Regions from separate parts of the Actinomadura sp. B10D3 genome, predicted to be linked through region 4. Evidence: riboswitches for the same ligand, from Rfam matches in the RefSeq annotation. Region 4 holds a riboswitch; each other region holds the start of a gene.
What was found. Region 4 has a riboswitch for cyclic di-AMP ahead of ABGB11_RS06620 (CHAP domain-containing protein). Riboswitches for the same ligand answer to the same signal wherever they lie in the genome.
Positions count from the first base shown of each region.

Region 1: it holds a riboswitch for cyclic di-AMP, as region 4 does, so the genes downstream of both, ABGB11_RS01775 (C40 family peptidase) here and ABGB11_RS06620 (CHAP domain-containing protein) in region 4, are expected to answer to the same signal.
Region 2: it holds a riboswitch for cyclic di-AMP, as region 4 does, so the genes downstream of both, ABGB11_RS37965 (hypothetical protein) here and ABGB11_RS06620 (CHAP domain-containing protein) in region 4, are expected to answer to the same signal.
Region 3: it holds a riboswitch for cyclic di-AMP, as region 4 does, so the genes downstream of both, ABGB11_RS31555 (CHAP domain-containing protein) here and ABGB11_RS06620 (CHAP domain-containing protein) in region 4, are expected to answer to the same signal.

Region 1 covers NZ_JBDPLY010000001.1:418,328-425,428, forward strand. The annotation lists gene ABGB11_RS01750 (NlpC/P60 family protein) at 1-845, shown strand, start outside; gene ABGB11_RS01755 (MarR family transcriptional regulator) at 852-1,376, opposite strand; gene ABGB11_RS01760 (amidohydrolase family protein) at 1,437-2,717, shown strand; gene ABGB11_RS01765 (Mut7-C RNAse domain-containing protein) at 2,759-3,508, shown strand; gene ABGB11_RS01770 ((deoxy)nucleoside triphosphate pyrophosphohydrolase) at 3,527-3,916, shown strand; gene ABGB11_RS01775 (C40 family peptidase) at 3,999-5,018, opposite strand; cyclic di-AMP (ydaO/yuaA leader) riboswitch at 5,026-5,161, opposite strand; gene typA (translational GTPase TypA) at 5,351-7,101, shown strand, end outside.
Region 2 covers NZ_JBDPLY010000039.1:17,105-24,205, reverse strand. The annotation lists gene ABGB11_RS38000 (FAD-dependent oxidoreductase) at 1-10, opposite strand, end outside; gene sigJ (RNA polymerase sigma factor SigJ) at 183-1,031, opposite strand; gene ABGB11_RS37990 (hypothetical protein) at 1,043-1,699, opposite strand; gene ABGB11_RS37985 (YchJ family metal-binding protein) at 1,812-2,192, opposite strand; gene ABGB11_RS37980 (VOC family protein) at 2,303-2,701, shown strand; gene ABGB11_RS37975 (YciI family protein) at 2,713-3,051, shown strand; gene ABGB11_RS37970 (DUF6596 domain-containing protein) at 3,051-4,259, shown strand; gene ABGB11_RS37965 (hypothetical protein) at 4,333-5,001, opposite strand; cyclic di-AMP (ydaO/yuaA leader) riboswitch at 5,011-5,153, opposite strand; gene ABGB11_RS37960 (hypothetical protein) at 5,626-6,495, shown strand; gene ABGB11_RS37955 (helix-turn-helix domain-containing protein) at 6,730-7,101, shown strand, end outside.
Region 3 covers NZ_JBDPLY010000027.1:2,981-10,081, reverse strand. The annotation lists gene ABGB11_RS31565 (glycosyltransferase) at 1-729, opposite strand, end outside; gene ABGB11_RS31560 (CDP-glycerol glycerophosphotransferase family protein) at 713-3,607, opposite strand; gene ABGB11_RS31555 (CHAP domain-containing protein) at 3,774-4,532, opposite strand; cyclic di-AMP (ydaO/yuaA leader) riboswitch at 4,544-4,700, opposite strand; gene ABGB11_RS31550 (SpoIIE family protein phosphatase) at 5,157-7,019, opposite strand.
Region 4 covers NZ_JBDPLY010000003.1:105,712-112,812, reverse strand. The annotation lists gene ABGB11_RS06635 (DEDD exonuclease domain-containing protein) at 1-1,022, opposite strand, end outside; gene ABGB11_RS06630 (NYN domain-containing protein) at 1,118-2,569, shown strand; gene ABGB11_RS06625 (NlpC/P60 family protein) at 2,741-3,784, shown strand; cyclic di-AMP (ydaO/yuaA leader) riboswitch at 4,284-4,480, shown strand; cyclic di-AMP (ydaO/yuaA leader) riboswitch at 4,640-4,792, shown strand; gene ABGB11_RS06620 (CHAP domain-containing protein) at 4,803-5,615, shown strand; gene ABGB11_RS06615 (hypothetical protein) at 5,655-6,929, shown strand; gene ABGB11_RS06610 (M48 family metallopeptidase) at 6,926-7,101, shown strand, end outside.

The sequences.
Region 1 (7,101 bases), on a different contig from region 4:
GCGCCGGAAAGAAGTACGGCATCCCGTGGAACGTGCTGGCAGGCATCGGCAAGGTCGAGACCGACCACGGCAGGTCGAGGCTCCCGGGCGTCAGCAGCGGGGAGAACTACGCGGGCGCGGGCGGCCCCATGCAGTTCCTCGCCGGGACGTTCAAGGAGTTCGGGGTCGACGGCGACAAGGACGGCAAGAAGGACCGCTACGACCCCGCGGACGCGATCCCGTCCGCCGCCGCCTACCTCAAGCACAACGGCGCCCCGCAGCGCATGAAGACCGCGATCTTCCAGTACAACCACTCGTGGGACTACGTGGACCTCGTCCTCGACTGGGCGAAGCGGTACGTCGGCGGCGACTTCAAGGTCGTCCAGGCGAACGGCATCAACTGCGAGGACAACGACCTTCCGGCGAACGTCGGCGGGATCGTCCAGCAGATCATCAAGTTCGCGATGGCGCAGCGGGGGAAGCCGTACGTGTTCGGCGCGAACGGGCCGGACGCGTGGGACTGCTCCAGCCTCATCCAGGCCGCGTACCGGCAGGTCGGGCTGAGCATCCCGCGCACGACGTTCCAGCAGTGGCCGTTCGGCGTGAAGGTCGGCAAGGGCAAGGAGCAGCCCGGCGACCTGGTGTTCTTCAACTCAGGTCCGGGCACGTCGGCGAACAACCCCGGCCACGTCGGCATGGTCATCGGGAACGGCAAGATGATCGTGGCGAGCTGCTCGACGTGCGTGCCGGCGATCGGCGTGAAGTCCTACAAGCGGTCGGACTGGGTCGGGGTGACCCGCCCGCTGGCGCGGCCCGACTTCAAGAAGAAGGTCTCCGAGCTGGCCGTGCGGCAGCCCGGCGGCTGACCGGGCTCACCGGAACCGGCGCTTGCCGACGACCAGCAGGATCTCGCGCAGCGCGTCGGCGGCGTCCCGGACGTCCTGCGGCGGCACCCCGGCCATGGCCTCCTCGTGCGCCGCGCCGGACGCCGCGAGGGCCTGCTCGGTGACGCGCAGCCCCTCGTCCGTCAGCTGGACGAAGCGGCTGCGGGCGTCGCCGGCGTTGGCCTCGCGCTCCACGAGACCGGCCTTCTGGAGCCGCTGCAGGACGTTGCTCGTCCCGCCCGAGGTGAGGAACGCCGACCGGGTGAGCTCGCTCGGCCGCAGCCGGTACGGTTCGCCCTCCCGCCGCAGCACGGTCAGCACCTCGAACTCGGCGTAGGTGAGCCCGAGCTCCGCCAGCGGTTCGCGCAGCGCCTGCTGCAGCAGCGTGGCGATGCGGCCCGCGCGCTTGCCGAGCTCCAGCATCGCGATGAGCGGCTCGGACAACCCGTCCCGCCGCCACGTCTCGGCCACGGCGTCGATGTCATCCCGGCGCGCACCCTCGGATACGAACACACACCAAGACTACAGACAGGCTAATTGCTTTCGAAAAAGCTAAGCAATAAGCTTTCAATCATGACGCCACTCCTGATCGCGAACGGCCTCGTCATCGACACCGCACCCGCCCCCACGGTCCTCGGCACCGCCGACGTGCTCGTCGAGGACGGCCGCATCGCCGCGGTCGGCCCCGGACTGGCCGCCCCCGCCGGCGCCGAGGTGATCGACGCCACCGGCCGCATCGTCATGCCGGGCTTCGTCGACACGCACCGCCACACCTGGCAGGCGGCGCTCCGCGCGATCCTCCCCGACAGCTCGCTCCCCGCCTACCTGGACCGCATCCTCGGCGAGCTGGCGCCCCGCTACCGCCCGGACGACGTCTTCGCCGGGACGCTCGCCGGCGCGCTCGAATGCCTGGACTCCGGCATCACGACGCTGGTCGACTGGTCGCACATCCAGCTCGGCCCCGCCCACACGGACGCGAGCATCGCGGCACTGCGCGCGTCCGGCATCAGGGCGGTGTTCGGGTACTGCTACGGCGGCGACGGCGACCTCGACGCCGAGACCCGCCGTGTCCACCAGGAGTACTCCGGCGGCCCGATCACGATGGCGCTGGCCGCGCTGGGCCCGGAGATCGCGGGCGAGGAGCGCGCGCTCGTCGAATGGCGGACGGCCCGCGACCTCGGCCTGCCGATCACCGTGCACATGGGCGGCCACAGCACCCGGACCGCCGCCCGCGGCCTGGCGTTCCTCGAAGACAACGGACTGATCGACCACCCCACGACCTACGTCCACGCCAACTTCTACACGGATGACGACTTCAAACGCATCGCCGGATACAACGGGACGGTGTCCGTCTCTCCCGCGATCGAGGCCGCCCTGGACATCGGCCATGCCCCCACGGGACGAGCCCGGACCGCCGGCGTCCCGACGGGCCTCAGCGCGGACACGGTCACCTCGGGCCCCGGCGACATGTTCAGCCTGATGCGGACCGCCTACGTCCTGGAGCGCGGACGCCCGGACGGCGCCGGCCTGGGCTTCACCACCGCCGACGCCCTGCGGACGGCGACCATCGAGGGAGCCGACGTCGCAGGGCTGGCCGACGTCACAGGATCACTGACACCGGGCAAGCAGGCCGACGTCCTCATCCTCCGCACCGACACGCCCGGCATGGCGGCGGCCCACGACCCCGTCGCCGCCGTCGTCCTCTCGGCGGACACCCGCAGCGTCGACACCGTCCTCGTCGGCGGCCGCGTCGTCAAGCGCGGGGGAGCGCTGGTCGACCAGGACGTCCCGTCCCTCCTGACCTCCCTCGCGGACTCGGCCGAGCGCCTGACACGAGGAACGCCTCGCGGATAATGCGGCGGGAAATACCAACGGCACGTGGCATGCTGAGCGGCGTGGACCCCGAAATCACGATTCGCCTCGCCGACGAGCTGCTGATGTTCCTGCCCGCCGCCCGGCGGGAGGCCGTGCGCCGGGTCGCCCATGACGGGACGTCGACGCTGGGCCACGTCGTCGAGTCGCTCGGCGTCCCGCTGCCCGAGGCCGGCCCGATGACGGTCGACGGCGAGCCCGCCGACCCCGCCGCGCGGCCCCCCGCCGGCGCCGAGGTGACCGTCGCCGCGGTGCCCCGGCCCCAGCCCGTCCCGCTGGAACCGGGCCAGACCGCGCCCCGCTTCCTCCTGGACGTCCATCTGGGCACCCTCGCCCGCCGCATGCGCCTGCTCGGCCTCGACACCGACTACCACAACGACATGGACGACCCGGCGCTGGTCGTCCAGGCCAACGAGGAGCGCCGCGTCCTGCTCACGCAGGACCGCGGCCTGCTCCGCCGCCGCGCCCTGTGGTTCGGCGCCTACGTCCGCGGCTCCCGCCCCGACGACCAGCTCCGCGACCTCCTCGACCGCTTCGCCCCCGTCCTGTCCCCCTGGTCCCGCTGCACCGCCTGCAACGGCGTCCTCGTCCCGGTCGACAAGCAGGAGGTCGAGCGCCTCCTGGAGGACGGGACGCGCCGCAGCTACGACGTCTACGGCCGCTGCGCGGACTGCGGGCAGGTGTACTGGCGCGGGGCGCACGGCGACCACCTGGAGGAGATCGTCCGGGAGTCCACACGGCTGGTCGGCGGGGCCGCCGTCAGCGAGAGCTAGCGAGAGGAGCTGGTCGCGATCGACCTCGTGGTCGTCGGCGCCGCGATCATTTCGGACGGGCGCCTGCTGAGCGCGCAGCGGGCCGAGCCCCCGCACATGGCGGGCGGCTGGGAGTTGCCGGGAGGGAAGGTCGACCCGGGCGAGTCCGATGAGGACGCCCTGGTCCGCGAATGCCATGAGGAGCTCGCCGTCAAGGTGGGCTTGGGCCGCCGCATCGGCGGCGACTGGCGCCTGAGCGAACGCAGCGTCCTGCGCGTCTGGACCGCCAGGATCATCGAGGGCGAACCCCGCCCCCTGGAGCACCTGGCCCTCCGCTGGCTGACCCCGCCGGAGCTCTACGACGTCCCCTGGCTCCCAGGCGACCGCCCGGTAATAGAGGTCCTGGCCACCCAAGGCCTAAGACCCTGACAGTCAGAGGGAAAGGCAGATAAATACAGGGACCTCCTACCGCGCCGCAGGAGGTCCCTGTAGGTCTTGAGGTTCCTGTAGGTCAGGAGATGCGGTTGGCGCCCGCGTAGTCGGAGCGGTCCGACATGTTGGAGATCTTCACCACATCGCCGGTCTGCGGGGCGTGCAGGTACTTGCCGCCGCCGAGGTAGATGCCCATGTGGTGGAGGTTGCTGCCGAAGTACACGAGGTCGCCGGAGCGCAGGGAGCCGCGCGAGACCTTGGTGCCGAGGGCGAACAGGTCGCCGGTGTAGTGGGGGAGCCCGGGCTTGCCGACCTGGGTGTAGGCCCAGACGACGAGGCCGGAGCAGTCGAAGCTGTTGGGGCCGGCGGCGGCCCACACGTACGGGCTGCCGAGCTTGGTGAGGGCCTTGCGGGCCATCTTGGCGGGGAGTCCGGAGCCCTTCACGGTGGCGGTGAGGCCGCTGCGGGGGTCGCGGACGTGGGTGGTGGTCAGCTTGTCGAGGCGCTTCATCACCTCGGCGACCTTGGTCTTGGCCGCCGCGCGGGCCTTCTTGGCGTCCTCCCAGGCCTTCTTGACCTGCGCGGTCCTGGCCTCGGCGGTGCGCTGGGCCGCCTCGGCCTGGTCGATCTGCTTCTTCAGGGCGAGGACGGCGGCGGCCTGGTTCTGCGCGAGGTAGGCGCGGTCGGAGAGGCCTTCCGCGGAGCCGCCGGCGCCGAAGATGACGTCGGGGCCGCCGGCCATGTAGTTCGCGGCGGCCAGCCGCCCGAGCTGCTGCCGGGCGGGCTCGGCGAGGGCGCGCAGCCGCTGCGCCTCCCGGGCGGCGGCCTGCTCGGCCTTGCGGGCCTTGCCGAAGTCGACGCGGGTCTTGTTGTACTTCTCGGTGAGGATCTCGGCCTCTTCGTTCAGCGCGTCGAGGCTCTTGCGCAGGCCCTTCTCCGTCGTCGGCGTCGGGCTCGGTGCGCTCGGCGCGGCGGCGAGCCGGAGGGGCTGCGCGGCGTGGGCGGTGACGGGCGCGGTGGCGCCGAGACCGATCAGGAGCAGGGTGGCGGCGGTGGCGGCGGGCGTGATGCGCCGCCGCCTTCGGGGATCCGGTGCCAAGCCGGTGTTCTCCTCTCCACGTACGCCTACCGGGTTAGCTGACGGGTTCGGGCCAGGAGTCGCCCTACGACGCGTGCGTCGATTCACCCCAGGGACCTGGGTCCCCGGTTCTCCCGTGACGGGAGATTCGGCGTCCCGGCCGCAGTCCCGAGGGGTGGGACTCCCGACGACCGGATCTCGGGCAGATTACAAAGGATGAGCAAAGTTGGCCAATCGGGGCTCGTGGTGCGGGTGGTGTGAACGGCTCGTGGTGGGTGGTACGCAGGGCCAAGTAGAATGGGTTCGCCGCGTGTCGGCGGCCACTCCCGAAATCTCACGCAAGGCGAACCCGCATGCCCATCTCCACGCGCGACGACCTCCGGAACGTCGCGATCGTCGCCCACGTCGACCATGGCAAGACGACGCTGGTCGACGCCATGCTCTGGCAGTCCGGGGCCTTCCGCGAGAACCAGGACGTCGACGACCGTGTCATGGACTCCAACGACCTGGAGCGCGAGAAGGGGATCACCATCCTCGCGAAGAACACGGCGGTGAAGCACAACGGGCTGACGATCAACATCATCGACACCCCCGGCCACGCCGACTTCGGCGGCGAGGTCGAGCGCGGGCTGTCGATGGTGGACGGCGTCGTCCTGCTGGTGGACGCCAGCGAGGGCCCGCTCCCGCAGACCCGGTTCGTGCTGCGCAAGGCGCTCGCCGCGCGGCTGCCGGTGATCCTGGTCGTGAACAAGACCGACCGGCCCGACGCCCGCATCGCCGAGGTCGTGGACGAGACGTACGAGCTGTTCATGGACCTCGACGCCGACGAGGACCAGATCGACTTCCCGATCGTGTACGCGTCGGGGCGCGCCGGGCGGGCGTCGCTGGAGCAGCCCGCCGACGGCGCCATGCCCGACTCGGCCGACCTGGAGCCGCTGTTCAAGGTCATCACCGAGACGATCCCGGCGCCGGCCTACGACCCGGACGCGCCGCTGCAGGCGCACGTGACCAACCTGGACGCCTCCAGCTACCTCGGCCGGATCGCGCTGTGCCGGGTGCACGCCGGCACGATCAAGAAGGGCCAGCAGGTCGCGTGGTGCCGGCACGACGGCAGCATCGAGCGGGTGAAGATCACCGAGCTGCTGATGACCGACGCGCTCGCCCGCAAGCCGGCCGAGGCGGCCGGTCCGGGCGACATCATCGCGATCGCCGGCATCCCGGAGATCATGATCGGTGACACCATCGCCGACCCGGACGACCCGCGCCCGCTGCCGCTGATCACGGTGGACGAGCCGGCGATCTCCATGACGATCGGCACCAACACCGGGCCGATGGCCGGGCGCGAGAAGGGCACCAAGGTCACCGCCCGGATGGTCAAGGACCGGCTGGACCGCGAGCTCGTCGGCAACGTGTCGATCCGGGTGCTGCCGACCGAGCGTCCGGACGCGTGGGAGGTGCAGGGCCGCGGGGAGCTCGCCCTCGCGATCCTCGTCGAGAACATGCGCCGCGAGGGCTACGAGCTGACCGTCGGCAAGCCGCAGGTCGTGGCGAAGACCATCGACGGGAAGAAGCACGAGCCGGTCGAGCGGCTCACCATCGACATCCCCGAGGAGCACCTCGGCGCCGTCACGCAGCTGATGGCGGTCCGCAAGGGCCGCATGGAGCACATGACGAACCACGGCACCGGCTGGGTCCGGATGGAGTTCCTCGTCCCGGCCCGCGGCCTGATCGGGTTCCGCACCGAGTTCATGACCGAGACGCGCGGCACCGGCATGGCGCACCACGTGTTCGAGGACTACGAGCCGTGGTTCGGCGAGCTGCGCACCCGCCCGTCCGGGTCGCTGGTCGCCGACCGGGCCGGAGCCGCGACCGCGTACGCGATCACGAACCTCCAGGAGCGCGGCGCGTTCTTCGTGGGGCCGACCACCGAGGTGTACGAGGGCATGATCGTCGGGGAGAATTCCCGCTCCGACGACATGGACGTCAACATCACCAAGGAGAAGAAGCTCACGAACATGCGGTCGTCCACCGGTGACGAGCTGGAGCGCCTGACCCCGCCGCGGAACCTGTCGCTGGAGGAGGCGCTGGAGTTCTGCCGCGAGGA
Region 2 (7,101 bases), on a different contig from region 4:
CATGCGACATATCCGTCTCCCTCATCTCGGTTCGCGCCAGGAAGACAAGACACGCCCTGTAGATGTGACTGGACGGACGGCCTTAGCTCAGCCACCGTCCACGTCCGATGTGGCCGTGACCTTTGGGTGCGGGGACGGTGGGCGGGCGGATGTGCCGAAGGGAGCGGAGGTGGTGTTCTGGGTCAGAGGTGGGTCAGCTTCTCGGGGTTGGCGACGCGGTGGTACTTCGTGATGCGGCCGTCTGCGATCTCCAGGGTGTCGATCCAGATGACGCGGCCGTCGCGGTGGGCGGCCAGGGCCGGTTCGCCGCCGATCTCGATGAACTCGACGCGGTCGACCCGGTAGTGGGTGGTGACGTGGGCGAGCAGGCGGGCGACGCGGTCGGCTCCCACGACCGGGCGGCGGGACGCGACGACCTTGCCGCCGCCGTCCGCCACGTAGACGGCGTCCGGGTGCAGGAGTCGGACGAGGCGCGCGAGGTCGCCGCGCTCGGTCGCCGCGCGGAACGCGGTGAGGACGCGTTCGCGCTCCGCGCGGCTCGACCTCGGGTGCTCCTCGCGGGCGTCCGCGACCCGCTTGCGGGCCCGGGACGCGAGCTTGCGCGAGGCCGCCGCCGAGTTGCCGAGCACCTCCGCGACCTGGGCGAACGGGACCTCGAACACGTCGTGCAGGACGAACGCGACCCGCTCCGGCGGTGTCAGCTCCTCCATCACCAGCAGCATAGCGGTGCCGACCGAGTCGTCCACGATCACGCGTTCGGACGCGTCCGGGCCGGTCGGGAGGGGTTCCGGCAGCCACGGCCCGGGGTACCGCTCGCGCCGTACGCGGGCCGACTTCAGGACGTTGTACGCGAGCCGGGCCGCGATGGTCACCAGCCACGCGCGCTGGTCGGCGACGGCCGAGCGGTCGGCCGCCGAGGCGCGGAGCCAGACGTCCTGGACGACGTCCTCGGCCTCGGCCACGCTGCCGAGCAGCCGGTACGCGGCGCCGAACACCGCCGGGCGGTGCGCCTCCCAGTCCAGGTCGTCCACGTAGGCGGAGCCTACTCGTCGGCGAACGAGCAGTCGGCCGGCAAGTCCGGCGGCTGGAAGTCGCCGGAGGGGATCTCCAGCGGCGCGTCCTTCACCGTGTACCCCTTCAGCCATTTACCGAACGGGCCGGAACTGGCCGGGCTGAACGGTGCCGGCCCGCTGCCCATCTGCTGGCACTGCGGGAACACGACGCCCCAGGAGAAACCCATCCGGTCGTACTTGTGCCCGCGCGGCGACTGGTAGAAGGTCAGGTTCGCGCGTTTCTGGTTCGGCGGGACCTCGTGGGCGCCCGAGACCCGGATTCCGGACACGACCGCGACCGGCCCGGACGCCATGACGTAGTCGACCTTGATCTCGCCCCAGTGGTGCTGGGACGGGCCGCCGGGCTCGTCCGGCGAGAAATGGTCGAACTTGATCGTTCCGCGGGCGGCTCCCATGACCATCTTCCCGTCGACGAACTTCCACGGCCCGCCGTGCGCGTCCACGACGAAGCGCCGGTACGGGTACTCCTTGTCGCCCGGGAACGTCACCCACGCGTCGCCCGTCACGTGGGCTTCCTTGGGCGTCCTCGCGTCGTTGTCCTGCGCCATCGCACTGCCGGTCCCGACCGCTCCCACGGCCCCGAGCAGGGCGACTCCGGCGATCAGTACACGCCTTTTCCGCGACATGTGGATCCCCTTTTCCGCGGACGTCCGTCGTCCGCTTTCCACAACGTTCGCAGTGGTGGGGAGGCCGTTCCTCCCCCGCGCGACCGAACCGGCCTGCCCGCGCGGGGGATTGTCAGATCACTTTTCCCCTGACGTAGGTCCAGAAGCCGTCATGGCGGACGAATCTGCTGACCTCGTGCAGTTCTCCCGGCTCGGAGCCCGCCAGGTAATGGGCGCGGAATTCGACGACGCCCCTGTCGTCGTCCGGTCCGCCCGCCTCTACCCGGACGATCTCCAGCCGCGTCCAGCGCGTCCCGTCGTCGAACCCGATCCGCTCCGGGCGGGTGGCCGGATGCCAGGTGCTCAGCAGGTAGGCCTCGTCCTGGACCGCGAACGCGCTGAACCGCGACCGCATCAATTCGGCGGCGGTTCCGGCGGACGCCTCGCCCCGGTGCAACCGTCCGCAGCAGTCCCGGTACCGTGCGCCGATACCGCAGAAACATCTCTTGGCCACATCCGAATTCTGCCCGCGCCCGAGACCGCTGTGAGGGATTCTCCCAGGCATGTCGGATCCGGGTGTCTCCCGATCGTCTAGGGGGTGACACCCCTTGAAAGGAGCACGCCATGGATCTGACGATGAACACGATCGACATCGTGGTGTCCGACATGGACGCCGCCGTCGCCTTCTACCGCCGTCTCGGGCTGGAGCTCACCGTGGACGCGTCCTACCCCGACCACGCGGACTGCGACCTGCCCGGAGGGCTGCACCTGATGCTCGACACCGAGAAGTTCCGCGGCCCCACGGTCGACGGATGGACGCCGCCGTCCGGCGGGCCCCGGACGTTCCTCGCCTTCCAGGCGGCGAGCCCGGCGGACGTGGACGCCGCGTACGCCGAGCTGACCGCGGCCGGGTACACCGGTGCGAAGGAGCCGTGGGACGCCTTCTGGGGGATGCGGTACGCCACCGTCCTCGACCCGGACGGCAACGGCGTCGACCTGTACGCTCCGCTGCCCGCCGCCTGAGGGGGAGACCGATGAAGTACGTGCTGATGTTCGTCGAGACCGAGAAGTTCGCCAAGGAACTGGCCGGCATGACCGACGGTGAGCGCCAGGCGTCCTACGAGCAGGTCGCGGAATGGTTCGCGCGGCACTCCGACAAGATCACCCACCACGGGCACCTCCAGCCCGCGCACACCGCGACCACCATGCTCCTGGACGGGGGAGAGGCGGTCCTCACCGACGGCCCGTTCGTCGAGGGCAAGGAGGTCGTCAGCGGATACGCCGAGGTGGAGGTCGCCGATCTGGACGAGGCGCTGGCCATCGCCCGCACGTGGCCCGCGTGCCCGCTGATCGAGATCCGCCCGCTGACCTGATGGACCCGGCGCACGCCGAGCCCGCGCACGCCGAGCTGGCCCGCGTGCTGCGCGAGCACGCGGGCCGGCTCACCGCCTGCCTGGTCCGGGTCCTCGGCGACTTCGCCGCGGCGGAGGACGTCATGCAGGACGCCGTCGAGACCGCGCTGCGGCGCTGGCCGGAGGAGGGCGTCCCCGAGCATCCGGACGCCTGGCTGCTCACCACGGCCCGCCGCCGCGGCATCGACCTGCTGCGCCGCCAGGCCGCCTACCGCGACAAGCTGGCCCGGCTCCAGTGGCCGGTGCCGGGCGAGCCGGACGACCGGCTCAAGCTGATCTTCACCTGCTGCCATCCGGCGCTGCCCGTCGCGGCCCAGGTCGCGCTGACGCTGCGGACGGTGTGCGGGCTGACGGCCGGGCAGATCGCCGCCGCGTTCCTCGTCCCGGAGGCGACCGTCGGGCAGCGCATCACCCGCGCCAAACGCAAGATCACCGACGCGGGGATCCCGTACCGGATCCCGGCCCAGGACGAGCTGGACGAGCGGGTCGGCCAGGTGCTGGCCGTGGTGTACCTGCTGTTCAACGAGGGGTACCTGACGAGCCGCGGCGACCGCGGCCACGCCCGCGACCTGGCGGACGAGGCGCGGTGGCTCGCCGAGCAGCTCGCCTGGCTGATGCCGCGCCGGCCCGAGGTCCTCGGCCTGCTCGCGCTCATCCGGCTCCACCAGGCGCGCACCGCCGCCCGCTTCGACGACGACGGCCGCCTCGTCCTCCTGCGCGACCAGGACCGCGCGACGTGGGACCACGACGCGGTCAAGGAGGCCGGACGGCTGATCGAGCGCGCCGCCGCGATGCGCGCTCCCGGCCCGTACCAGGTCCAGGCGGCGATCGTCGCGTGCCATGCCGAGGCTCCCACCTGGGACGACACCGACTGGGACCAGATCCTCGTCCTCTACGACATGCTCCTTCACATGACGGGAACGCCGGTCGTCCGCCTCCACCGCGCCATCGCCGTCCGGTACGTCCAGGGCCCGGCGGCGGCGCTGGACGAACTCGCCCCGCTCGCGAAGGCCCTCGACGGCCACCACCTCTACCACGCCACCCGCGCCGAGTTGCTGCGCGACCTCGGCCGCCGGAGAGAAGCGCACGCGGCCGACCGCCGCGCCCTCGCGCTCACCGCCAATCCCGCGCAACAGGCGCTCCTCAGCGAACGCCTCACCTGGACGTGACGCGAAGTTCAGGCGCGCCCATACGCGAAGACCCGGCCGGGGGAGGTGCCCGGCCGGGTGGTTTCGCGTTCTTTCAGAGGTTCGTCGGACGGTAGGCCTTGTACTCGCTGCCCGCGTCCAGGCCGTAGTCGCGCGTCCGGTAGTCCGTGCCGTACCGGCCGCGCTGCTCGTACGCCCAGTAGGCCGTGTGCTTGCTGTTCGCCCACTTCTCGAAGATGACGACGTGGCGGGTGGTGTTCGTCCCCTCCGCGTCCATGACGAGGTCGCCCTTCTTGAGCTCGGACATATTGATGCGCTTGGTGAACTTCGACGACGTCAGGCCGACGGTGTTCTGGCCCGGCTTGGGCAGCCCCAGCGCCATCGAGACGAAGCCGGAGCAGTCGGCCCGGTAGCCCTCGTGGGTCCTGACCTGGCTGTAGGGGACGCGGTCGTCGGAGTGCGGCTGCCACGTCCTGGCCCGCGCGATCACCTTCGAGCGGGCGTCGATCTTCTCGCCGCCGGCGGAGTCGGCGGCGGCCTTCTTCGCGGGGGCCTTCTTCGCCTCCGCCTTCTTCCCGGTGGGCTCCTTCACGACGTGGGCCGTGACGGCCGACGCCTTGTCGTCGCCGCCCGAAGCGGGCGACACCGCCGCGTGCGCCGTCGTCGCGGCCACGCCGCCGAAGACGGCGAGACCGGCGAGGGCGCCGGCGGCGCGGGGGGTCAGGCCCAGGGGGCCACGGGACTTGCTGTGCTTGCCTGTCACAGGGGGGCTCCTTGGCTTCCAAGCCGCCTACCGGGTTAGCTGACGGATTCGGGCGTGGAAGTCGCCCTACGGCCTGCTGGGCAGGTCGATTCACCCCAGTGCGTGGTTGGGTCCCCGGCTCCGCGCGTTGGCGGACTCGGCGTTGCCGCTGCGATCCTTGGGCGCTCGGGCCCGTCCACGGGACCCTGTCGTCCCGTGTGCGAAAGAGCGGCATGTGATGTGTGGTGAGGCGGCCCCGGGGGCGGGGCCGCGATGGGGCGTCTCGTCCCGGCGTGCTCTCGGCGCCTGCACGTTCCGGCGTGCGCATGGTCGGCGCGAGGACGGGTCGGGGGACCCGTGCGACGCATCGGGCTGACGCGAGGCGACGCGTGGATCGCGCCGCCGGCCTCCCGGCGGTGCCGGTGAGGCCCGCGTGCCACAAGGGACACGCTGGTCGAAAGCGCCTGGCGGGCGCCTTGATGAGCGAGAAGCTACAGGCAACCCCAAAGAAAGGCAAACCGCATCAAATCACTCAGCCGCAGGTCAGCGGGCTAGAACTGGGCCTCAGCGCCCCGCCGGTGGGCGATCCGGAGGCCCTGAGGCGGCCCTGCACGGGTGCGGATGGATTCGTGGGAGGGTGACGGCATGTGCGTTGCGGCGGCGCCGGCCAGATTCACCGGCACGATCCTGTACCACGGGCTGCGGAACCATGGCGAGCACGGGCGGGTGCACGTCCTCGGCTACCAGAACACCGCGCAGAACCTCGCCCCCGGACCGAACGCGATGCTGCTGCATCTGCCCGCCGCGGGCATGACGCAGGCGAACTTCATCGACACGAGCGGGTGCCCCCGCATCCTGCGGGACATGGTGGACACGCTCCGCCCCGTCCCGCGGGCGCCGGGGGGCGCCTACGGGGCGGCTCCGCAGCCGGCCGGGCCGCCGCCGGTCCAGGTCTTCGACCACGACGTCTACACCGTCGTGCTCGCCACCGATCCGACGCTGATCCCCGACGCCCTGGAGCAGGTCCCGCCGCCCAAGCGGATCCCGGCCAACCGCCCGCTGTTCGACTTCTACGCGGCCATGTACCCGGGCTACGCCGTGGCGCTGTGCTGTTTCGACAACCGGGAGGCGCTCGCGGCGAACCCGCTGCTCATGTGGTATTCCCCACACGATCCCGACCGGTTCGCGCTGCCCGCGATCGACTGCCACACCGGGGCCGTGCCCGACCTGGGCGCCCAGGTCCTCACCGACCACTGGGTCGTCTTCGGGACGGACGAGGCCAGGCCCGGCTGGGGCGCCGAGGTCCGCTACTCGCCGCACTACGACCGGAACAACCTGCCGCAGGCCCCGCTGCACAGCGGGCCCGCGGCCCCCTTCCTGCCGGGCCGGGTGATGGGCGTGCAGTTCACCGGATGGCACCCCAACGGCGACTTCGTGATCCCCCACACCGACGTCCTCAGCGGCAATCTCGGCAGCCTGCGCCGGGTGGCTCCCGGCTGGGCCCCGCCTCTGTGACACGGCTCAGCGCGGCGCCGTCCCCGAGGTGACCGAGAGCTCCGGCGAGGACGACAGCGTCTCCAGGACGACGCAGTAGCGCTCGGTGAGGCCTGCCCGTCCACGGCGAGCGTCCCACGGAAGTCCAGGTCGCCCTCGGCGCGGACGGTCCCGCCGCGGACGTGATGCCCGCGCCGCCGCAGCCTTGCTCCTCCGCGCGGCGCCGGTCTGTGGCGGCTGGTTACAGTGCCTGTAGTGAAGACCCGAGAGGTGGCGGACGTGGCCGAGGAGGGGGCGCGGGCGGCACGCAAGCGCCGGACCAGGGAGCGGATCGCCGCCGCGGCGATGGAACTGTTCGCGGAGCACGGCTTCCACGCCGTCCCCGTCTCGGAGGTCGCGCGCGCCGCGGGCGTGACCGAGAAGACGGTCTTCAACCACTTCGCGACCAAGGAAGACCTGGTCTACGGCCACGACACCCGGTTCGAGGCGGCGCTGGTGGCGGCCGTCCAAGACCGGGGAGACCGCTCGGTCCTCGCCGCGGTCCGCGACCACCTGCTGGCCCGGTACGCCGTGATGCCCACCGACCCGGCCGCCCGGGCACGGCACCGGACGCTGGCGGCGCTCGTC
Region 3 (7,101 bases), on a different contig from region 4:
GAGGTGCAGCCGCCAGCCCCGATGCCGCGCCGAGACCCGCTCCCACGCCTCCAGCAGCAGGTCCACGCCCTTCTCGTAGGACAGGCGCCCCACGCAGGCGACGACGGGCAGGTCGAGCGTGGGGTACACCTCCGGCGTGACCCGCAGCGGGTTGGGGATGTGGTCCACGTTGGTCATGCCGTCCCGGGCCCAGGCGTCGGCGTCCTCGGCGGTGAGCACCAGCATCCGGTCGGCGGCGGGGTAGTGCTCCTTGACCCGCCGGTACCGCGAGGACCTCCGGGTGGCCTGGTACGACTCGTGACTCATGGCCACGACGCGCAGCCCGGACGTGTCGGCCAGCCGCACCCACTCCATCGCCCACACCTGCGCCGCGATGACCACCGCCCCCGGCCGCGCGGCGGCGAACAGCTCCGACAGGCGCGCCGCGCCGCGGCGCTGGGCGGCCGCCCGCCGCGCCTTACGGGCCCGGGCCGCCACGTTGAGGCGGTCTCGCGGCGTCGCCGGACGCCACGCCAGCACGGGCGAGCGCCAGTCCCGGTGCAGCACCTCGACGGCGTAGGACCCGTCGCGGCCGTGGTGGTACGGCTCGCGTCCGCGGGTGATCCCGACGAGGGTGACGCGGTCGCCGCGGCGGGCCAGCAGCCGCGCCATGTGGTGCGCCCAGCGCTGGAGGCCGCCCATGTCGTCGGCGTTGTTGCACACGATGAAAACGTCACGCGGTACGGCCATGGCGGTCCCCCTTGTCGCCCGGCCGTGCCGCCGGGAAGTAACGGTCCGCCACCGTCCGGGCGGCGGTGCCGCGGTCGTGCTCGCCGAAGCGCGCGGCGAACGCGCGGCGCCGCCCGGCGTGGACGGCCTCCGCCGCGTCCAGCCCGGCGAGCGCGGCGACGAGCTCGTCCTCGGTGCGGGTGATCGGCCCGGGCGCGTGCCGCTCCAGGTCGAAGTAGCCGGTGGCGCGGTCCCGTCCGCCGGGGAGGTGCAGGACGATCGGCCGGTCCAGCAGCGCGAAGTCGAACATGATCGAGGAGTGGTCGGTGATCAGCGCGTCCGCGATCAGCAGGAGCGGGGTGACGTCGGGCACGTCGCCGACGTCCCGCATGACCGCGCGGGCCCCCGGCGGGACGTTGGCCCGGCACAGGTAGTGCGGCCGGACGAGCAGGACGTAGCTCTCCCCCAGCTCCCGGGCGAACGCGTCCGGATCGACGGGCGGGTCCAGCAGCCGGACGGGGCGTCCCCGCGGCCCGGTGGCGAACGTCGGCGCGTACAGGACGGCCCGGCGCCCGTCGTCCAGGCCGAGCGAGTCGCGGAGTCCGGCGACCTCCGCGGCCAGCTCCGGATCGCCGTCCAAGCCGTTGACCAGCGGATCGTTGCGCGGGTAGCCGGCCGGGACCAGCTCCGAGCGGACGCCGAGGCCCTTGCAGAGCGTCGCGACGTCGTGCTCGGAGCGCACGAGGAAGCAGTCGTAGCGCTCCACCATCCGCCGCAGCCGCGCCCGCTCGGCGGCGGGTCCGCCCTTGACGCGCGGCTGGTCCAGGCCCATGAGCTTGAACGCCGACCCGTGCCAGGTCTGGATGTAGACGGTCTCCGAGCGCTTGCGGAGCCCGTCCGGGAAGCCCTGGTTGTCGACCCAGAACTGCGCCCGCGCGAGAGCCAGGAAGTACGCCCATGATCCGCGCTTGACGAGCCGGGCGTCATCCGGGAAACCCTTGGGCGACGACGCGTACGACCACACCGCGGTCACGGGGCGACCGGATCTGCGCAGCTCCCGGTGGATGTACTTGGGATTGTCCGAGTAGTGCCGGCCGAGGTGGCTCTCGAAGACCGCGAGGCCCGTCTTGACGGGCAGCCGGCTCAGCACCCGGTTGAACACGGCGACCTTGGTCTCCCGGGAGGTCAGCGTCCGCCGCACGTTCCGCACCAGCCGCCGGCCGCGGCCCCACGACAGCCGCCCCACCGGGGACCGGGCGGCGCGGCGCGCGGCCGCGCCGGCGAGCCGCGCCCACGGGTTCCCCGTCTCCAGGGCGAACGCGAGGTGACCTCCCTCGGTGACATAGGGGCGGAGCCGGTCGGCGGCGAGCCGCGTCAACCGCGGCCGGACGGGCAGCGCGACCCCGCCGAGAGACGGCGATCCGCGGCCTGCGCCGACGCGGGTGACCACCTCCTCGCCGTCCGCCCGCAGGCGCAGCCGCACGTCCCACACCGGGTCGATGATCCCGACCGGCCGGATCCGCCGGTCCGGGGCGAACTCGGCCCGCCACGCGAGCCGGCCGCCCTCGTGCCGGACCGCCGCGCGGACCCGCCCCCGCGGCGCCCGGCGGCGCCGGTCGCGGAACTCCAGCGCGCCGGCCAGTTCGGCGTCCGGCGGTATCCGGCCCAGCGGGTTGAGCACGTGCCCGGCCATGAGGGCGCGGCCGCCGCGCATCTCCAGCCGCGTGAGGGTGTTCGCCGGGCGGAGGTCCTTGAGGGGACTCACGTGGAAGCCGAACCCGGTGACGTCCAGGACGCGGCGGCCGAGCGCGCCGTGCGGCCGGCCGGCGCCCCAGAAGACCCGCCCGTCCCGTTCCACGAGCCGGGCGCGCAGCTCCGGCCGCTTGCGGGGGTCGTACTCCGCGGCGGCGAGCGCCCCCGCGTGGTCGCCCTCCCGGACCAGGTAGGCGGCGATCGCCGGCAGCGGGTTGGCCTCCTCGAAGACCCTCGGGTCCATCTCGTCCAGGTAGGCGGCGGCCAGGTCGAGGAAGCCCGCCCGGTGGCGGGGGTCGCGGTCGCGCAGGTCGCGCAGGTAGAGGACGAGATCGTGGTTGACGAACTTGACGTGCTTGGCCCGCTGCAGGTCGTAGGCGCCGCGCAGCGCGAACAGCATGTCGATGCGCCGGTGGATCTCCAGCCGGTCGGCGAAGTTGGCCAGCTCGGCGCGCCGGTTGGAGATCGACGGCGCGGGCACGCTCTCCCGGACGAGCCACTGGTAGACGCGGTGCGGGATGAGCGCCGTCCGTCCCGCCGCCAGGTAGGCCTCGGCGGTGAACAGCAGGTCCTCGTAGTGCAGGCGCTCGACGAACCGCAAGCCGTGCTCCTCCAGAAAGCCCCGCCGGTACGCCTTGTTGGTCGAGAGGGTGTCGTAGAGGAGGTTCGGGTTGTCGTCCAGCGACTCGTAGACGGCCCTGCGCTGGTAAAGCCAGGGGTACCAGGGGCGGACGCGCCCCTTGGCCCCCGCAGGCAGGTCGAGGAAGATCCGGTCGCAGAGCCCGGAGACGATGTCGGCGCCGGTGTCCTCGGCGGCGGCGAGGAGGTTGAGGCAGGCGTGCCGGTCCAGCAGGTCGTCGCTGTCGAGGAACATCAGGTACCGGCCCGCCGACGCCTCGACGCCGCGGTTGCGGGGACGGCCGCAGCCGCCCGAGTTGGTCGGCAGGTGGACGGCCCGCACCCGTCCCGGGTGGGCCGCGGCGAACCGGTCGGCGGCCTGCGCCGTCCCGTCGGTGCTCCCGTCGTCGACGATGACCGTCTCGACGGCGCCGAGCGACTGCGCCAGCGCCGAGGCCACCGCGTGCGGGAGCCTCTCCGCGTCGTTGTAGGCGATCACCACCACACTGACGTCCGGGCGCACCCGCATGGGCATCCCCCTTCACCGACTGCCGTGTGCCTGTGATTCCTTTCCAGGAACGCCACACTGAGGTCCAAGGGAGATCAAAGGCTGTCAATGCGTCGTATTACCCGACGGAACGCCCGAAGGCGCCCGGCAGAAGCCGGGCGCCTTCGAGGATGTCGTTGTTTCGGGGTCAGGCGGCGTAGTCGGGGTAGCCGAAGCCCACGACCTGGGACTTCTGGCGCACCTTCTCCTTCACCGCGTTCCCGGTGTTGCCCTCGACGGTCTTGAAGGTGCCGTCGCCGTTGTCCTTCACGACGAGGCCGACGTGGTCGATGCCGCCGATCCTGCCGCCGGAGCCCTTGTCCCAGTCGAAGAAGACGACCGCGCCGGGCTTGGGCTTGTGGCCCCACCGGCCGGTGTCCTTGAACCAGGTGGCGTGCTTGACGGTGTAGGCGTCCCAGCCCATGTTCTGGACACCGGTCTGGGCGCCGAGCCAGGACACGAACATGTCGCACCACTGGGCGCCGTTGTAGGCCTTGACCGAGAAGCCGCCGTCACGCTGGGCGGTGGCCTTGGCGTGCGGAGTCGACACGTACCACTTGTGGAACTTGGTCTGGCCGCCCCGGCCCTCGTCGATCCCGACCTGGCTCTTCGCCAGCTTGATCACCTCGTCGGGCTTGACCGCGCGCGGCGGGACCTTCCAGCCCTCGCTGCGCGCCTCGGCGGCCGACATGGTCTTGCCCTTCGCCTGCCCGGACTCGGCGGACACGGCGCCCTTCTTGACGGACGCCGCCTGCGCGGAGGTCTCGGCGGCGGCGCTGCCGTCCGCGAGGGGGGCGGCGACGCCGAGCGCGACGGCGCCGGCGAGGACCGCACCGACGGCGACGCCGACGGCCTTGTCCTCGGGCGTGAAGCGGTTGAGGGAAAGTCGATCGAAACGACCGGTCATGCAGGGAATCTCCTTGTCTTCCATGACGCCTACCGGGTTAGCTGACGGATTCGGGCATGGAAGCAGCCCTACGGCGCACCTGTGGGGCACGCCGATTCACCCCTGGAACCTGGGTCCCCGGCTCCGTCCGGTCGGTCTCGACCGGGACGGACTCGGCCTTGCACCGCGGCAGCGGTGCTCATTTCTCGGATGTATCTCTGACTGATCTTGATGTGGGGGCGCGCGTCCTGTGGCGCGCATCGCGTGCGGTTTCCGCTCCGCGATCCTCGGCCGCCTCGACGACCGGCGGCAACGCATGGGCTGCGTTGCTTGATTCGCCTAGAAGGTACCAACCTGGCCAAGAAAAGCAAACCAGGCACAAAGCAGCGTCTTGCCTGCTCAAAGCCCTTCCAAGGGAGTACCAACACCGTCATGGAGGCGCGTGTTCCCGATCTTTATCGGACTGCCTCCCAGCCCTTTGCGGATAGGGCTTTCCGCACCTCGGCGAAAGGTAAAGAAACCCCGGGGCGATCTTAAGGCCACATGGTCATCCGGCCCTCACCGACCGCCATCGACCCCCTGGGGCCCGTCCGAGTGAGGCCTAAGTCACATCAGGTGATCATCGCAGGTCGGCCGGGTCGCCGGTCACTCCACGTACAGGGCGAACAGCGTGGTGTCGTCCGCCGCCCGGTCGTGCTCCATCCGCGCCAGGACCTCGTCCAGCACGCGGGCGGGCTGCGTCGAGGATTCCCGCAGGATTTTCGTGAGGCGGACGATCCGCTCGTCCAGGTCCGCGTCCCTGCGCTCCACCAGCCCGTCGGTGTAGAGGAAGAGCAGGTCGCCCGCGCGGAGCGCCGTCCTGATCGTGGTGTACTCCCAGCCGGGCATGGCGCCGAGCATCGGATCGCGGACGACCTCCAGGGGCGTCGCCCGGCCGTCCCGGACCAGGATCGGCGGCGGATGCCCCGCGCACGTCCACTCCAGAACCCGCCGGGACGAGTCGAAATGGGCCACGATCGCGGTTCCGGTCGCGGGCGGGTCCATGTTGCCGACGAGCTCGTTCAGCCAGCCCACCAGCCGTCCCGCGGGCTCCCCCGTGCAGGCGAGGCCCAGCAGCCCGTTCCGGGTCCGCGCCATCGCCGCCGCCGCGGGCAGCCCATGCCCGGCCGCGTCTCCGATCGCGAACATCGCCCGCCCGTCCTGCTGCGTGCGGGTCGCGAACCAGTCCCCGCCGATCCGCGCGGTGCTCTCCGCGGCCAGGCTGCGCAGCCCGGTGACCAGGCCGGGGAGCTGCTCCACCTCGTCCTCGTCGGGCAGGATCGCGCGGCGCAGCGTCACCGCCACCCGCCGCTCCTGCGCCGTCCGCGCCTGCTGCCGCAGCATCTGCCGCCGCGTCTCGGCCAGCGCCCGCTCCACGCCGCGCCGCCGGGTGATGTCCTGCGAGACGATATTGATCGAGATCGGCAGCCCCGACTCCCCGAGCACCGGCTCGGCGAACACCCACAGGTGCCGTGGCGTCCCGTCCTTGCCGATCACGCGATGCTCGGCCTCCACCGGCTCGCGCCGCGAGAACATCGTCTGCACGGCCTCCTCGACCAGCGGGAGGTCGTCGTCCGCCACCACCTTCGGCAGGTCGTGCGGCATCGGCGGCACCTCGTCGGGGGCGAGCCCGTAGTTGGCCAGCATCTGCGGCGTCCAGTCCGCCTCACCGGTGGCCAGGTCCCACTCGCCGAACCCGATCAGGGCGAGCCGCTCGACCCGCTCCAGCCGCCGCACGACCCGGTCCTCGGCGAAGTGGAACCGCCAGGTCACGCAGACGCCCGTCGGCACGTGCACGCACCGCACGCTCATCCGGGACGACCGCGACAGGCCGCGCTGCGCCGTGGTGTGCAGGAAAGAGGAACGTTCCAAGCTCTGCCCGGACTCCAGCACGTCGACGTACTCGTCGAAGAGGCCGCCGAGCGCCGCCCCCGGATCCGTCTGCAGGAGCCGCCGCCCGGTCAGCTCCTCCGGGCCGCGGCCGAACATGTCCCGGGCCACGCTGCTCAGAGCGGCGTACAGGAAGTCCACCACGTTGCCGTCCGGCCCCCGCACCGGCACCAGATGAGCGGCCGGATCCAGCGCCCCGTCGAGCACCGCCCTGGCCACCGGGTCGTCCGGCACCGCCGCGAGGATCTCGGCGTCCCCCGCGGTGTCCTCGGCCGTCACCCGGCGCAGGACGTCCTCGGCGCGCGACAGCAGGGCCTGGCGCTCCGCCGTGCCGCCCTCGGCCCGCGGCGGCCGCCGCCCGGCCGGCACCGCGCCCACCGGGCCGCCCCCGCCGTCCTTGACCAGCAGGGCCGCCGCCTCGGAGAGCTCGATGTCCAGGTCCCGGGCGAGCCAGATCAGGTGCTGCAGGGCCTCCCCCGGCGGGACGCCCAGGCGCCGCGCCAGCACGACCCGCGCCTCCGCCAGCACCGCGCGGTCGTGCGCGGCGCCCCGCAGGTCTTCCAGGTCCGCAACGTGCACCCCGGGCTGGGTGCCATCCGCTTCCGCCAACCCTGCCCCCCGTTCGGCATCACTTGCCCTGGGAGAAAAAAGCTACATACGC
Region 4 (7,101 bases):
CCGAGGTAGCGGGCGCCGTCGGCGCGGCACTCGCGGACGATGGACAGCCTGGGGAACGGCTCCACGGTCAGCTTGAGCCAGATCGCCCGCTCGGGGAACTTGGAGCGGCGGTTGTAGCGCGGCTTGTGCTCGGCGATGAGCCGCAGCTCGCGGACCTCGGCCTCCAGCCCGGTGGCGCACTCGATCGTGCGGACGTTCTCGGCGAGCCCGACCATCTCGCGGACCCGCCACCGCGTCTCGGACCCGGTGAAGTAGCTGCGCACCCGCGAGCGCAGGTCGCCGCTCTTGCCGACGTAGAGGACCTCGCCGGCGTGGTCCTCGAACAGGTAGACGCCCGGGGCTGACGGGACGTTGTCGGCGAGGTGGCGCTTGCGACGCTGCTCCGGCGTGGGGGCCTTCGCGAAGCCGCGCATCTCCTCCAGCGAGGTGACGCCGAACGAGCCGATCCGCTCGATGAGGCCGTGCAGCACCTCCACGGTGGCGCGGGCGTCGGCGAGGGCGCGGTGCGTCGGCTCGTTGGACGTCCGGAAGAAGCGGGCCAGCGTGCCGAGCTTGCAGTTGGGCACCTCGTCGCGCGACAGCACGCGCCGCGCCAGGTCGACCGTGTCGACGACGGGGAACGCGGGCCAGGCGTAGCCGTGCGCGGCGCAGGCGGCCTTGAGGAACCCGATGTCGAACGAGGCGTTGTGCGCGACGAGCACGCAGCCGCGCGCGAACTCCAGGAAGGCCGGCAGCACCGACTCGATCGGCGGGGCGGCCGTCACCATCGCCGTGGTGATGCCGGTCAGCGCGGTGATGAACGGCGGGACGGGCCCGCCCGGGTCGACCAGCGTGCCGAGCTCGCCGAGCTCCTCCCCGCCGCGCACCTTGACCGCGCCGATCTCGGTGATGGCCGAGTCGGCGGCCGAGCCGCCGGTGGTCTCCAGGTCGACCACGACAAAGGTGACCTCGTGCAGCGGGGTGCCGAGGTCGTCCAGGGTGCCCTGTACACCGGCCCCCTGAACGCCGTGCGCAGCCGTCATGAGCGCGACCGTAGAGGACCCCACCGACAGAACCTCGTGCCGCTAGGGTTGAGGTGCGCCGGCGCGTCACGCGTCCGCCCTGGTTAGGGCATTGGGTGCTCGGGAAACAGACAGGCCACCGGCGGCAGCCCGGAAGGAGCGGGATCATCGACAGCGGCCCCGAAGCGACGTCCGGCGGCGAGGTGCCCGCCGAGCCGGCGCGCCGCCCCGGCGGGGAGGCCCCCGAGCCGCCCGGAGACGAGCGGCTGCGCCGGCCGCTGCCCGAGGCCGTGCGGCAGGGCGTGATGGAGGTCGCCGCCGACCTGATCGGGACGCTCCCGCCGGAGGAGGTCCCCGCGCCGCTGCGCCGGTTCGCGCGGTTCGAGCGCCGCAAGCGCGCCAAGCTGGCGGGCCAGCACATCGCCGCGATGCTGGAGAAGGACGCGGGGTTCCGGCGGCGGGTCGCCGCGCCGCTGCGCGAGGCACAGGCCGATCTCGCCGAGGCGGTCGAGACCGGCGACGTGCCCCCGGCCGCCGACCCGGTGCGGGTCGCGGTGCTGGGCTACCTCCTGCGTCCGGCGGGCTGGACCAAGCTCGTGGAGGCCGCGCGCGAGGAGCTGGAGCGGTCCGCCACGGCGTCGGAGGAGGAGGCCGCCGAGCGCCGCGTCGCCGCGCTGAAGCAGGAGCTGGCCGCGGCCCGCGCCGCCCGCGGCGCCGAGCTGGACAAGCTCCGCGGGGAGCTGCGCGAGGTCAAGGCCGAGGTGGCGGAGCTGCGCCGCAAGCTGCACGAGGCGCGCACGCGGTTCCGGTCGGCGGAGGAGCGCGCGGACGCGGTCGCGGCGGAGGCCGGCCGCGAGCTGGCCGCCGCGCGCGAGTCGACCGCCGCGTCCGAGAAGGAGCTGCGCAGGCTGCGCGCCCGGACCGCGCAGGCGGAGGCCGCGGCCGAGGCGGCCAAGCGGGCGGCGCGCGAGGGGCGCAACGTCGACGACATGCGGCTGCGGATGCTCCTCGACGCGCTCGTGGACGCGGCGCAGGGCGTCCGCCGGGAGCTGGCCCTGCCCTCCACGATCGGCCGCCCCGCGGACGCGGTGGGCGGGCTGGAGCCGGACCGCCCGGCGCACCGCGCGCTGCCGGGCCGGGCGCTGTCCGACAACGACCCCCAGCTGCTGGACCGGCTGCTGACGCTGCCGCAGGTGCACCTGGTGGTGGACGGCTACAACGTCACCAAGACCGGGTACGGGGAGCTGCCGCTGTCGGACCAGCGCAGCCGGCTGCTGTCCGGGCTCGGCGGCCTCGCCGCGCAGACCCGGGCCGAGGTGACGTGCGTCTTCGACGGCGCGGAGCTGGACGCGCCGGTGGCGATCGCGGCGCCGCGCGGCGTCCGGGTGCTGTTCAGCCGCCCGGGGCAGACGGCGGACGAGCTGATCGGGGAGCTGGTGCGGGCGGAGCCGCCCGGCCGCTCGGTGGTCGTGGTGTCGTCCGACCGGGAGGTGGCCGACGCGGCGCGGCGCGCGGAGGCGCGGCCGTGCCCGTCCTCGCTGCTGCTGCGCAGGCTGGGCCGGTCATAAGGTCCCCATAAGCCTCTCATAAGGGAAACCTCGCACTAAGTGATCATGACGTCACGAAAAGTGGACAGTCTTCGCAGATGTCAATCAAAGAGTGACGAATCGGTTGTGACGGCTGTTGCCCGTCGCTAATGTCGTCCGCTGACGTCGTCGACGAGAGGGGCGAGACCGACCGTGGCCAATGATCTCATCGGGGTACCAGCGCGCGGGCGTGACCGGAGGGGCGGCCCGGCGATCCGCGGCGCCTCCCGCCGCCTGGCGGCCGTCGCCTGCCTCACCGTGACGGCCTCCCTGACCTTCGCCCCGGTGGTGGCGCACGCGGAACCGAAGCCGACCCGGGCGCAGGTCCAGAAGAAGCTCGACAAGCTCGCCGAGCAGATGGACCACAAGGTCGAGGAGTTCAACCAGCTCAACGAGAAGCTGAAGATCGCCAAGAAGAAGTACGAGAGCGCGAGCAAGGCGAGCAGGCAGGAGCAGGCCGCCTTCGAGGAGCAGCGCTCGGCGATCGCCAAGATGGCCGCCGCCGCGTACAAGAACGGCGACTCCGCGGACGTGACCGGCTTCGTCGGCAGCAACGACCCGCAGGCCATTCTCGACCAGGCGGCCGTCTTCTCGCACCTGTCGCAGGAGCGCAGCTCCCAGCTCACCCAGTTCCTCGCCACCGCCCAGCGGCTGCGCCGCGAGGAGTCGCAGGCCAAGACGGCCTATGACGACGTGAAGGCGAAGACCAAGGAGCTGCGGGAGCAGAAGAAGAAGCTCGACCGGGAGGTCGCGAAGCAGAAGGCGCTGCTGCGGCGGCTCGGCGGCGGAAGCTCCTCGGGCGGCGGTGGCGGCATCGGCGGCACCTACACCGGTCCCGCCAGCGGCTCGGCCCGCACGGCGCTCAACTTCGCCTACGCCCAGCTCGGCAAGCCCTACTCCTACGGGGCCGAGGGGCCGAACTCCTACGACTGCTCCGGCCTGACCATGAAGGCGTGGGGGGCCGCGGGCGTCAGCATCACCCGCACGACCAACTCCCAGTACGCGGCCACCAAGCGGGTCGCCAAGAGCAACCTCCAGCCGGGCGACCTGGTGTTCTTCAGCAGCCTCGGCCACGTCGGGCTGTACGTGGGCGGCGGCAAGATGATCCACGCTCCGCGCACCGGCAAGAACGTCGAGGTCGTGAGCATCACCTCGGGCTACTACCTGAGCAACTACTACGGCGCCGGGCGCCCCTGACCCGCGCCCTCCGGGCCCGCCACGGCGGCGATCCGGAGCCTCCACCGACAACGGACCGGGCTTGACCTGGTCCGTTGTTGATTTTGGGGGGGTTTGCCTTCTGTTGGGGCTTTGGTACCTTGTCACCACTCACGGCGCCCTCCAGGCGCCGTGGCCCCGGGGCGCTCACCAGGCGCTCCCGTCCCACGCGGCGCATCCAGCCGCCGCGTGACGGCGGCGCGAGCCACGCGTCGCTCCCCCCGAGGACGGCGCGCTCCACGCGTCGTCCGGCGGCACCCGAGAGTGCCGCGGCGGTCTCCACGCGAGACCCGGCCGTTCCCGTTCCCCCGTGCGCACGCCCGCAGCGTGCATGGCGCTGAGAGCGCTGCCACGGCGGGTGTCCACGGGCGGCCCCGGACGGCCCCCGGCGACGGGCCGCCGTCCGACGCACAACACAGGCGCCGCGCGTTCGCACGCGGGAGACAGGTCCCGCGCCGGGCCCCATCACGCCCCCAGGATCGCAGCGGCAGCGCCGAGTCCGCCCAGTGCGGAACCGGGGACCCACGCCGGCAGGGTCCGGGAACCGTCCCGGACGACGTCCGGCACCCGGGGTGAATCGGCGAGTCTCCTCCGGCCCCGTTCCGGTGGAGCCCGCCGTAGGGCCACTTCCACGCCCGAACCCGTCAGCTAACCCGGTAGGCGTCTGGAAGAAGCGAAGGAGTGAGTTCCGCAGCGTTACCTGGGCGTGGCCGCCCGTCGTGCGGCCACGCCCCATTTCCCCCTGCTCTCCGCGGGCACCCGCGCCCACGCGCGCGGACCGCGCCCGCAGCCCCCCATCCGAACCGGCGCGCCCGCCCCCGGGCGCGTCACCGCCGAATCCGCTGACCGCCGTGCCCCCATGCGCGGCCGGTGCGGAACCGGGGACCCATCACGTCCTCATCGGGGTGAATCGGCCTGCCCGCGGGCCGTAGGGCGGCTTCCACGCCCGAACCCGTCAGCTAACCCGGTAGGCGGCATGGAAGTCGAGGAGAACCCCCGCGTGCCAGGTGCACACCGCAAGAAGACCCCGGGCAGGCATCGCAAGGCGAGCCCCCTGCCCCTCACCTGGCGGACGACCGGCGGCCTCATCGTCGGCGCCGCCGTGCTCGGCACCGCCGCCGCCACCGCGCAGGCGTCGGTCCTGCCGTTCGGATCCGCCCCCGCCGCGTCCACCGCGGCGCACGCCCCCGGCAAGAAGCCCTCCGGCGGCTCGTCGAAGGACTCGTCCAAGGACGGGGCCCGGAAGGCCGCGAGGAACGACCCGGGGAAGGGCGCGCCGCGGAAGCCGGCCGCGAAGGCGCCCGGGAAGTCCTCCGGCAGGTCGCGGCCGACCGCCGCCGAAGCCATCGAGCTCGCACGCTCCCAGGTGGGCGTCGAGGAGGACGGCGGCGGCGAGACCAAGTTCCAGAAGTGGTACATGCGCACGGCGCGCGCGAAGGAGACGCTCGCGCGCGACGGCGGCTCCCTCTCCGCCTACGGCGACGCGAACTGGTGCGACATGTTCGTCTCCTGGGTGGGCGAGCAGATCGGCTTCCGCGACCAGATCGGCAGCGACGCCTGGACGGTCGCGCACGCCCGCTGGTTCCGGCAGCAGGGCCGCTGGGGCACCGAACCCCGTCCCGGCGCGATCGTCTTCTACGCCTGGGACGGCGGCAAGGACGTCACCGACATCCGGCACGTCGGCATGGTGATCAAGAAGATCGACGACCGGACCATCGAGGCGGTCGAGGGCAACACCGGCAACGCCGTACAGGTCAAGAAGCGGTCGGCCGACGACGTCGTCGGCTACGGCTACCCCGCCTACCGGTCCTGATGGCACGGCCCTGACCACCGGCTGCATAGGATCGCCCGCGTGGAGGAGCGTGCCGTGCGGACCAGGCCCGTGACGCGCCGCAGGGCCCTCGCCCTGGGCGCGAGCGGGGCCGCCGTGATGCTCGCCGGGGGCGCCGGGCTGCTCGTCCCGCCCACCGGCGAGACGAGGCGCGCCGATCCGTCCGGTGCCGGGGCCTCCGGCGCGGCCGCCGCGATCGACCCGGACGCGGCCGCCGCCGTCCTCGCCAACCGCGCCCGGGCCGTGCGCGACGGCGACCGCATGGCCTTCCTCGCCACCGTCGGCGACGCGCCCGCCGAGTTCCAGGCCGCCCAGTCGCGGATGTACGACAACCTCCGGGCGCTTCCGCTGGCGGGATGGCGGGAGCGCGTCGTCGGCACGCAGGCCGTGGACGAGGAGCACGCCGTCGTCCGCGTCGAGGTGCGCTACCGGCTGCGCGGCTTCGACCGCGGCGAGGTGGCCCGCACCCGCTACCTCGCGCTGGCCCCGCGCGGGGGGACGTGGACGATCGCCGGCGACGGGACGTCCCGCGGGCTGACCGACGACGCCGACATCTGGGACGCGGGCCCGCTGGCCGTCGCCCGGGGCCGGGCCGCCCTCGTCATCGGAGACGCCGCCGGCCTGCGCGGCATCGCGGCCCGGCTGGACGCCGCCGTGCCGGACGTCACCGGCGTGGTCGGCATGGGCTGGGCACGGCGGGTGGTCGCGCTCGTCCCCGCCGACCCGGGCCTGGCCTCCGCGCTCGCCGGCCCCGGGCAGAGCCTCGGCCAGATCGCGGCCCTCGCCACCGTCGCCCCGGCGCCCTCGTCCGGGGGCCGCGGCGAGGACCGCATCGTCGTCTCCCCCGCCACCTTCGGCAGGCTCAACGACCTCGGCCGCACGGTCGTCCTGACGCACGAGCTGACCCACGTCGCCACCGGCGGCGCCCGCGACCGCAGCACGCCGCTGTGGCTCATCGAGGGCTTCGCGGACTACGTCGGCTACCGGCAGGTCAAGATCGGCGTCCGCGCGGCGGCCGGCGAGTTGCGCCGCGAGGTCGCCGCCGGGCGGGTGCCCGCCGCCCTGCCCGGGGCCGCCGCCTTCTCCAGCGGGTCCCCGCGCCTCTCCCAGGCCTACCAGGAGGCCTGGCTCGCCTGCCGGATGGTCGCCGGCCGGTACGGTGAGGCGACGCTCGTGCGGCTCTACCGGGCCGCCGGGCGCGCCCCGGAGGCCGCCGCGCTGCGGGACGTGCTCGGCCTCACCCGGGAGCGCTTCACCGGCATGTGGCGCGACTACGTGAAGAAGGAGCTCACGTGAGCGATACGGAGACCGGCGAGGGCGCCGCGCGCGAGAGCCGGGCCGCCGGCACCGGCGTACCGGACGGCTCCCGCCGGCCCCGGATCGCCGCGGCCGTCGCCGGCGGCGTCCTGTTCGCGGCGGTCGCCGCCGTCCTCGCGCTGACGACGCCCTGGAACCCGCTGCCGGGAGA